DNA from 3 places in the Pseudomonas sp. MM211 genome. Region 1 is predicted to be linked to each of the others. Evidence: riboswitches for the same ligand, from Rfam matches in the RefSeq annotation. Region 1 holds a riboswitch; each other region holds the start of a gene.

Region 1 (2,196 bases):
TAAGCGGGGTTACCCACAGGCTCTGCAACAAGGTCAGCACGATGGCGGCGAGCAGGCCGGCGAAGCCGGCAGTCTGGGCGATGCGCTTGATCATCGTGGCGTCCTCAGTGGCACGGAAACGCGGCGCTATGCCGTGTATCGTGGGCGGCGTTATGCAAGGCTTCGACGTGGGAGAAGCCGGCGAAGAAGATCAGCACGGCGCCAAGAACGCAGCTGCCGACGGCGAGCAGAATGCGCTGTGACAGGGTAAGTGCGGGTGCGCTGGAGTGCGAAATGACGCTGCTGGACATGGTCGTGAACCTTCACTATGAGGTGAACGGCACAGCAGGGACGCAGCGAGCCTGCCCGCAGAGCGGGCAGCTATCGGCGCGTGCCCGCCCACCGCGGGTTGCCAAACAAAGGATTCAGGCCGGTCTCCGGGCTCACGACGATCACTGGGCAGTGATAAGGATCGGCCTTCCCATGCTTTCGCACAGTGGCCAAAACGATCCTGACATTCGCTTACCGTTGCGGGGGCAGCGCCGGACTCGAACCGGCTTCCCGTTTCACCTCACGCACGGCGGCGTGAGACACCTGAAACAACCGCGCAAGAACACCACGAAGCGCCAAGTGCGTCAACATGTTACAGGTCACCCCGTGATTGACCGTGTCGCAGGCTCTGCGTAGCCTTGCGTCTTTCGAGGTTCTCCACTCGTGTGGAGCTAAGAGGGAACACGGCAAGCCGTGGCTGCCCCCGCAACTGTAAGCAGCGAGCGCATCGCCAACCGCCACTGGGAAACCGGGAAGGCCGGCTACGCGCCATGACCTGTGAGCCAGGAGACCTGCCTCGATAATGCTTTCGACAACCGGGCGGGGTGATCCGGTGGTGTTTGTGCGACAGCCCCGGCTGGCGCCTGCCATCTCATTGCCCGCTCGCCGTTTCTCCAGACGCCAGGGGCCTCCATGAAAACGCTCGCCAAACTTCCCGTCACCATCGTCACTGGCTTTCTCGGTGCCGGTAAGACCACCTTGCTGCGGCACATGCTGGAAAACGCCGAAGGCCGCCGTATTGCGGTGATCGTCAACGAGTTCGGCGAGCTGGGTATCGACGGTGAGATCCTCAAGCAATGCTCCATCGGCTGCACCGAGGAAGAAGCCAACGGCCGCGTCTTCGAACTGGCCAACGGTTGCCTGTGCTGCACCGTGCAGGAAGAGTTCTTCCCAGTGATGCGTGAGTTGGTGGAGCGTCGCGGCGACCTCGACCACATTCTGATCGAAACCAGCGGCCTGGCCCTGCCCAAGCCTCTGGTCCAGGCATTCAACTGGCCGGAAATCCGCAACGCCTGCACCGTCGATGCGGTGATTACCGTGGTCGACAGCCCGGCAGTGGCTGCCGGCACCTTCGCAGCCTTCCCCGATCAGGTCGACGCCCAGCGCAAGCTCGATCCCAACCTCGATCACGAGTCGCCCCTGCACGAGCTGTTCGCCGACCAACTGGCGAGCGCCGATCTGGTGATCCTCAACAAGGCCGATCTGCTCGATGCCGAGACCCTGGCTGCGGTGCGCGCCGAAGTCGGCGAAGAGCTGCCGCCAGCGGTCAAGGTGGTCGAAGCCCGTGGCGGTTCGCTGCCGCTCAATGTGCTGCTGGGCCTGAACAGCGAGACAGAGCTGCACATCGAGGGTCGCAAGACTCACCACGACAATGAAGACGAAGACCACGATCACGACGAGTTCGACTCGTTCCACGTGGAACTACCGGAAGCCGATGAAGCCCGCCTGCTGGCCGCGCTGAAGGACGTCGTGGGTAAACACGGCATCCTGCGCATCAAGGGCTTCGTCGCCGTGCCGAACAAACCCATGCGTCTGCTTCTGCAAGGTGTCGGCCTGCGCTTCGACAAGCATTTCGATCGTGCCTGGAAGACCGATGAAGCGCGGGTTACCCGCCTGATCGTAATCGGCCAGGAGCTCGACCACACGGCCATCGCGGCTGAGCTGAAAGCGGCTCTGGTATAACCATGATCGCCCGCAAGCGGGCTCCTGCACGAACCGTAGGAGCCCGCTTGCGGGCGATGCCTTAGGCGAGAATATGCACCTCCTGCGCACCCAGCCCGGCCAGTCGCTGCCGGCCGACAGCATCGCCGACCTTGGCCAGACCCCCGCCGAGCTGGTGGTGCTGTGCACCGGTGATTCGCACCTGTCGCTGCTGGCCGAGGTCGC
Region 2 (2,196 bases), 2.1 Mb from region 1:
GCGATGGCGCCGACCGAGCACCTCGCGACTCAGCACTGATGGGTGATTTGTCCGGCTTGCATTGATCGGGCAACATCTTGATAGTTTTCAAGCGACTGCAGCATAAAGCTAAAGCTTGCACTGCAGATGTGAACGGAGCAGAGTAGGGCGCACTCAGGCTCCGGGATCGTCCGTCCATGACTGCCACCATCCGCATCGCCCTCTTGCTGCTCACAGCACTGCTCAGTGCATGCTCCAGTCGTGCGCCCGTACCTGCTCCGCAACCCGTTGTCGTAGCACCTGTACCTGGTAATTATCAGGGGGGCGCTGACGATGTACTGTTTCGTGCATTGGGCCTTGTCGGCACGCCTTACCGCTACGGCGGCAATACCCCAGCCAGCGGCTTCGATTGCAGCGGCCTGATTGGTTACGTCTACCGTGATGCGGCGGGCATCCAGTTGCCGCGGTCGACGCGCGAACTGATCAGCATGCGCGCGCCGACCGTAGGCCGTGATGCCCTGCGCAGTGGTGATCTGGTGTTCTTTGCCACCAGTGGCGGCCGCCAGGTCAGCCACGCTGGCATCTACGTCGGTGAGGGGCGCTTCGTGCATGCACCGTCCTCGGGCGGCACCGTGCGCCTGGACAGCCTCGCCAACAGCTACTGGCAGCGTACCTATATCGAAGCGAAGCGGGTTTTTCCGGTCGAGTTGGCTAGTCATCCCTGAGTCTTCGATTGACGCTGAGGCGGCCAATCCTTACCCTTCGCCGCTTGCTTCAGGTGTCCTCGGTTTCGGCCGAGGGTGAAACTGGGAAGTCGGTGCGCCGCTGCTCCAGCAAGCAGGCAATGCCGACGCTGCCCCCGCAACGGTAAACGAGCCAAGCCACGCTTTTCGCCACCGTATCGTCGATACCGGATGGCCGCGCTGGTGGCCGCGTCTAAATAGGCGTGGCGCTCGCAAGCCCGGAGACCGGCCTGTCGCTTTTCCAGAGTTGCGCGGTGGGCGCGGCCGGTGCACGACCGACCCGGTCAGCTCCTGCCTACTCCTGTGTGATTCCTTTATCGTCCGGCATGAACCCGCTTTCCTGCCCGAGCGTTTCACCTGCGTGCGCCGATTGGCACTGCGCTGAGGAGATCCCATGAGCGAATCGACCCCATCCCCAAGCCGAGAATCAGCAGAGCGTGACGCGCGGCACAACGCCCGCATGGCGCGCAAGAAAGCCCTGATGGACGAGAAAATCGCCCAGGCTCAGGACGAGTACGGCCTGTTGCTGGTGCACAGCGGCAATGGCAAGGGCAAGAGCAGCTCGGCCTTCGGCATGGTCGCCCGCGCGCTGGGGCATGGTCTCAAGGTCGGTGTGGTGCAGTTCATCAAGGGCGGCATGGCCACCGGCGAGGAGCACTTTTTCCGTCGCTTTCCCGATGAAGTCAGCTATCACGTGATGGGCGAGGGCTACACCTGGGATACCCAGAATCGGCAGCGCGATATCGAGAAGGCCCTGCAGGCCTGGGAGGTCGCCCGGCAATTGCTGAACGACCCGCAGATCGCCCTGGTAGTACTGGACGAGCTGAACATCGCCCTCAAGCACGGTTACCTGGACGTGGACGTGGTGCTTCGCGACATCGAGTCGCGCCCCGAGCTGCAGCACGTCGTGGCGACCGGCCGTGGCGCGCCGCCAGCGCTGCTCGAGGCCGCGGATACCGTCACCGAGATGACGCTCGTCAAGCATGCCTTCAAGTCCGGCGTTAAAGCACAGAAAGGCGTTGAGTTTTGATCGTTACAGCGTCTGCATCTGATGCGGGTGAGCGCGCGCCGCGTCACTGTCCGGCATTGTTGATCGCTGCGCCGGCCTCGGGGCAGGGCAAGACCACTGTCACTGCAGCCCTGGCGCGTCTGCACACCCGGCAGGGCAAGCGGGTGCGGGTGTTCAAATGCGGGCCCGACTTCCTCGATCCGATGATCTTGTCCCGCGCCAGTGGCAACCCGGTCTATCAGCTGGACTTGTGGATGGTCGGCGAGGACGAGAGCCGTCGCTTGTTGTGGGAGGCCGCTGGCGAGGCGGATCTGATTCTCATCGAAGGCGTGATGGGCCTGTTCGACGGCTCGCCATCTGCCGCCGACCTGGCGCGCCGCTTCGGCGTTCCGGTGTTGGGCGTGATCGATGGCTCCGCCATGGCCCAGACCTTCGGCGCACTGGCCGTCGGCCTGGCCAGCTATC
Region 3 (2,196 bases), 140 kb from region 1:
CTCGGCTACCGCCAGCAGGGTCACCGGCGCAGGGTGAGCGGCGGCGCAGGAGCGGCTGCAGCCGCTGAGATGAATACCCGCCAGCCGGCTGCGGGTCTTCAGCATCTCGGCCAGGCGGCGGGCATCGGCCTTGGTATCGGCCAGGCCTTTGGCACAACCGCTCGAGCCGGTACAGGCGATCACCCGTGTCAGCGGCGCATCGGCGTCGACCAACAGGCCGAGCCCCTCCAGCGCCTGGAGGGCTGCCTGTGCATCGGCCTCGGTAACATTGGGCAGCAACACGCTCTGCCAGGGCGTCATGCGCAGGCTGCCATCGCCCAGACGCCTAGCCAGAGCGGCGAGCCCAAGCAGCTGTTCGGCGTCGAGGCGGCCCAATGGAGGGACGCCGCCGACATACACGCGGCCAGGCTGGCGCTGGCCGCCGATACCGATATGGGCCTGGGACTCCGCCGGGCTGCGTCGCCAGTCATCCGCGCCCAGCAGCACGTCACCCAGGCGCTCCTTCAGGCGCTGCAGCAGCTCGGCGGCCGGGTGGCTGACCAGCAGGTGGCGCATGCGTGTCTGCTCGGGCGTGGCCAGTTCAAGAAACAGGTCGAGCAGCGCCAGCAGCAGCTCATCGGCATGGGCCTCGGGCACCACGGCCAGCGCGGGCACATCGCCAGGCGCTTGTGGCGGGCAACCGGCGAGACCGAACGCATAGCCGATGTGGCCCTCCAGCGGCAGGGCGCTGAGCCAGATATCGTGAGGGTGTTCGAGCATGGCCAGGCGTTCGCCGCCATCGAGCAGCAGGGCGAACTTGGCCGACAGCGCGTGCAGGCGCGGAGTGTTCTCCAGGGTCGTCAGCAGGCGTGCGGCCAGTGGCGACACGTCGACCAGCGCCGCCGGGTCGAGGCCAGCCGCAGGGCTGACCATCAGGTTGCGCACATCGTCGGCAGCGGGTGAGCGCGGGCCGAGGCCGGCGGCCAGCAGCTCGCCGATCAATGCGTCTTCACTGCCGGCGTGGATGCCGCGAATCTGCAGGTTGGCGCGGTTGGTGGCTTCGATCACGCCGCCTGCATGGCGTTGTGCGGCCTGGGCTATGCGCTCGGCTCCGGTGGCATCGAGGCGCCCGCAGGCCAGCTTGATCCGGCAGATGCCGCCATCCTTCGCCTGCACGATACGCAGCAACCCCGGACAGGCCGAGGGGCGAACAGCAGGGGATGGAATGCAAAAAGCCTGTTTCAACGGATCACCGGGGTCGGGTCACATGGGCATCCGTTCGAGGATAGGCCAGAGAAGGACGAGCTTCTATCACCGGAACACCCCGCCCGGTGTGGGCACATGCGACTGAATCCGTCGGCAGGTCTCCTGGCTCGCAGGTCATGGCGCGTGACCGGCCTTCCCGGTTTCCCAGTGGCGATTGGCACATGCGCTCGCTGCTACAGTTGCGGGGGCAGCCACGGCTGAAAACCTGCTCAATATCTGCTGCGCGTCGGCCCTGCTGCGTTAGAAAGCGACTCGAAATGCTCATTTACAGTCGTAAACTCCGCTTTCTCGCCCCTTTCTGCCTTGCATGGCTCTAGCTCGCTAGATATTGAACACGTTTTATATCGTGTTCCCTCTTAGGCCCGCGCCTACGTACCACGTAGCCGACGGACACCGACAGAGGCGCTATTATGCCCGCTTTGCCCGCCCGGATGAAAAGCCGCGTCGTCGGATACGAAGCAGAGCGAAGATCACTTTCGTTTTGGCATGAGAATGCAAAGGCTATTTTTGCCCCGTAGACGTAGGGTGAACGACGCTTGCCTACGCGGCCCGATCCGTCCACCGCCCCAGCGTTGCAAAGGTGGACAAGAGCGTTGACTGCGCGTCCCGATCCACCCTACAGAAAGCACGCTGGTGCCTTCATGGCTAATGAGTACGGGTAGTTCTGACAATTGAGGAAAGACGCATGACACCCTGGCTGACCGTCGTGGGCATTGGTGAAGACGGCTATGCAGGCCTCGGCAAGGCGGCGCGGCATGCGTTGCTGGCCGCCGAGCAGGTGTTCGGTAGCGAGCGCCAACTGGCACTGTTGCCGCACTGCATCCGCGCCACGCGCCTGCACTGGCCGAAGCCGTTTTCCCTGGCGCCGGTGCTGGAGCGCCGCGGCACGCCGGTTTGCGTGCTGGCCAGCGGTGACCCGATGTTCTTCGGCGTTGGCGCCAGCCTGGCCCG

The links. A riboswitch is a leader RNA that binds a small molecule or an ion and turns the genes downstream of it on or off. The one in region 1 is predicted to bind cobalamin.
Region 2: linked by a shared signal. The riboswitch ahead of cobO (cob(I)yrinic acid a,c-diamide adenosyltransferase) and the one ahead of cobW (cobalamin biosynthesis protein CobW) in region 1 are both predicted to bind cobalamin.
Region 3: linked by a shared signal. The riboswitch ahead of cobG (precorrin-3B synthase) and the one ahead of cobW (cobalamin biosynthesis protein CobW) in region 1 are both predicted to bind cobalamin.

Annotation. Positions count from the first base shown of each region.
Region 1 covers NZ_CP081942.1:1,070,565-1,072,760, forward strand. Annotated here, with positions in the region: gene K5Q02_RS04765 (CbtA family protein) at 1-94, opposite strand, end outside; gene K5Q02_RS04770 (CbtB domain-containing protein) at 105-290, opposite strand; cobalamin riboswitch at 391-592, opposite strand; cobalamin riboswitch at 664-843, shown strand; gene cobW (cobalamin biosynthesis protein CobW) at 943-1,992, shown strand; gene cobN (cobaltochelatase subunit CobN) at 2,066-2,196, shown strand, end outside.
Region 2 covers NZ_CP081942.1:3,192,518-3,194,713, forward strand. Annotated here, with positions in the region: gene K5Q02_RS14585 (C40 family peptidase) at 1-39, shown strand, start outside; gene K5Q02_RS14590 (C40 family peptidase) at 177-704, shown strand; cobalamin riboswitch at 739-970, shown strand; gene cobO (cob(I)yrinic acid a,c-diamide adenosyltransferase) at 1,117-1,752, shown strand; gene K5Q02_RS14600 (cobyrinate a,c-diamide synthase) at 1,752-2,196, shown strand, end outside.
Region 3 covers NZ_CP081942.1:929,466-931,661, reverse strand. Annotated here, with positions in the region: gene cobG (precorrin-3B synthase) at 1-1,224, opposite strand, end outside; cobalamin riboswitch at 1,321-1,658, opposite strand; gene cbiE (precorrin-6y C5,15-methyltransferase (decarboxylating) subunit CbiE) at 1,931-2,196, shown strand, end outside.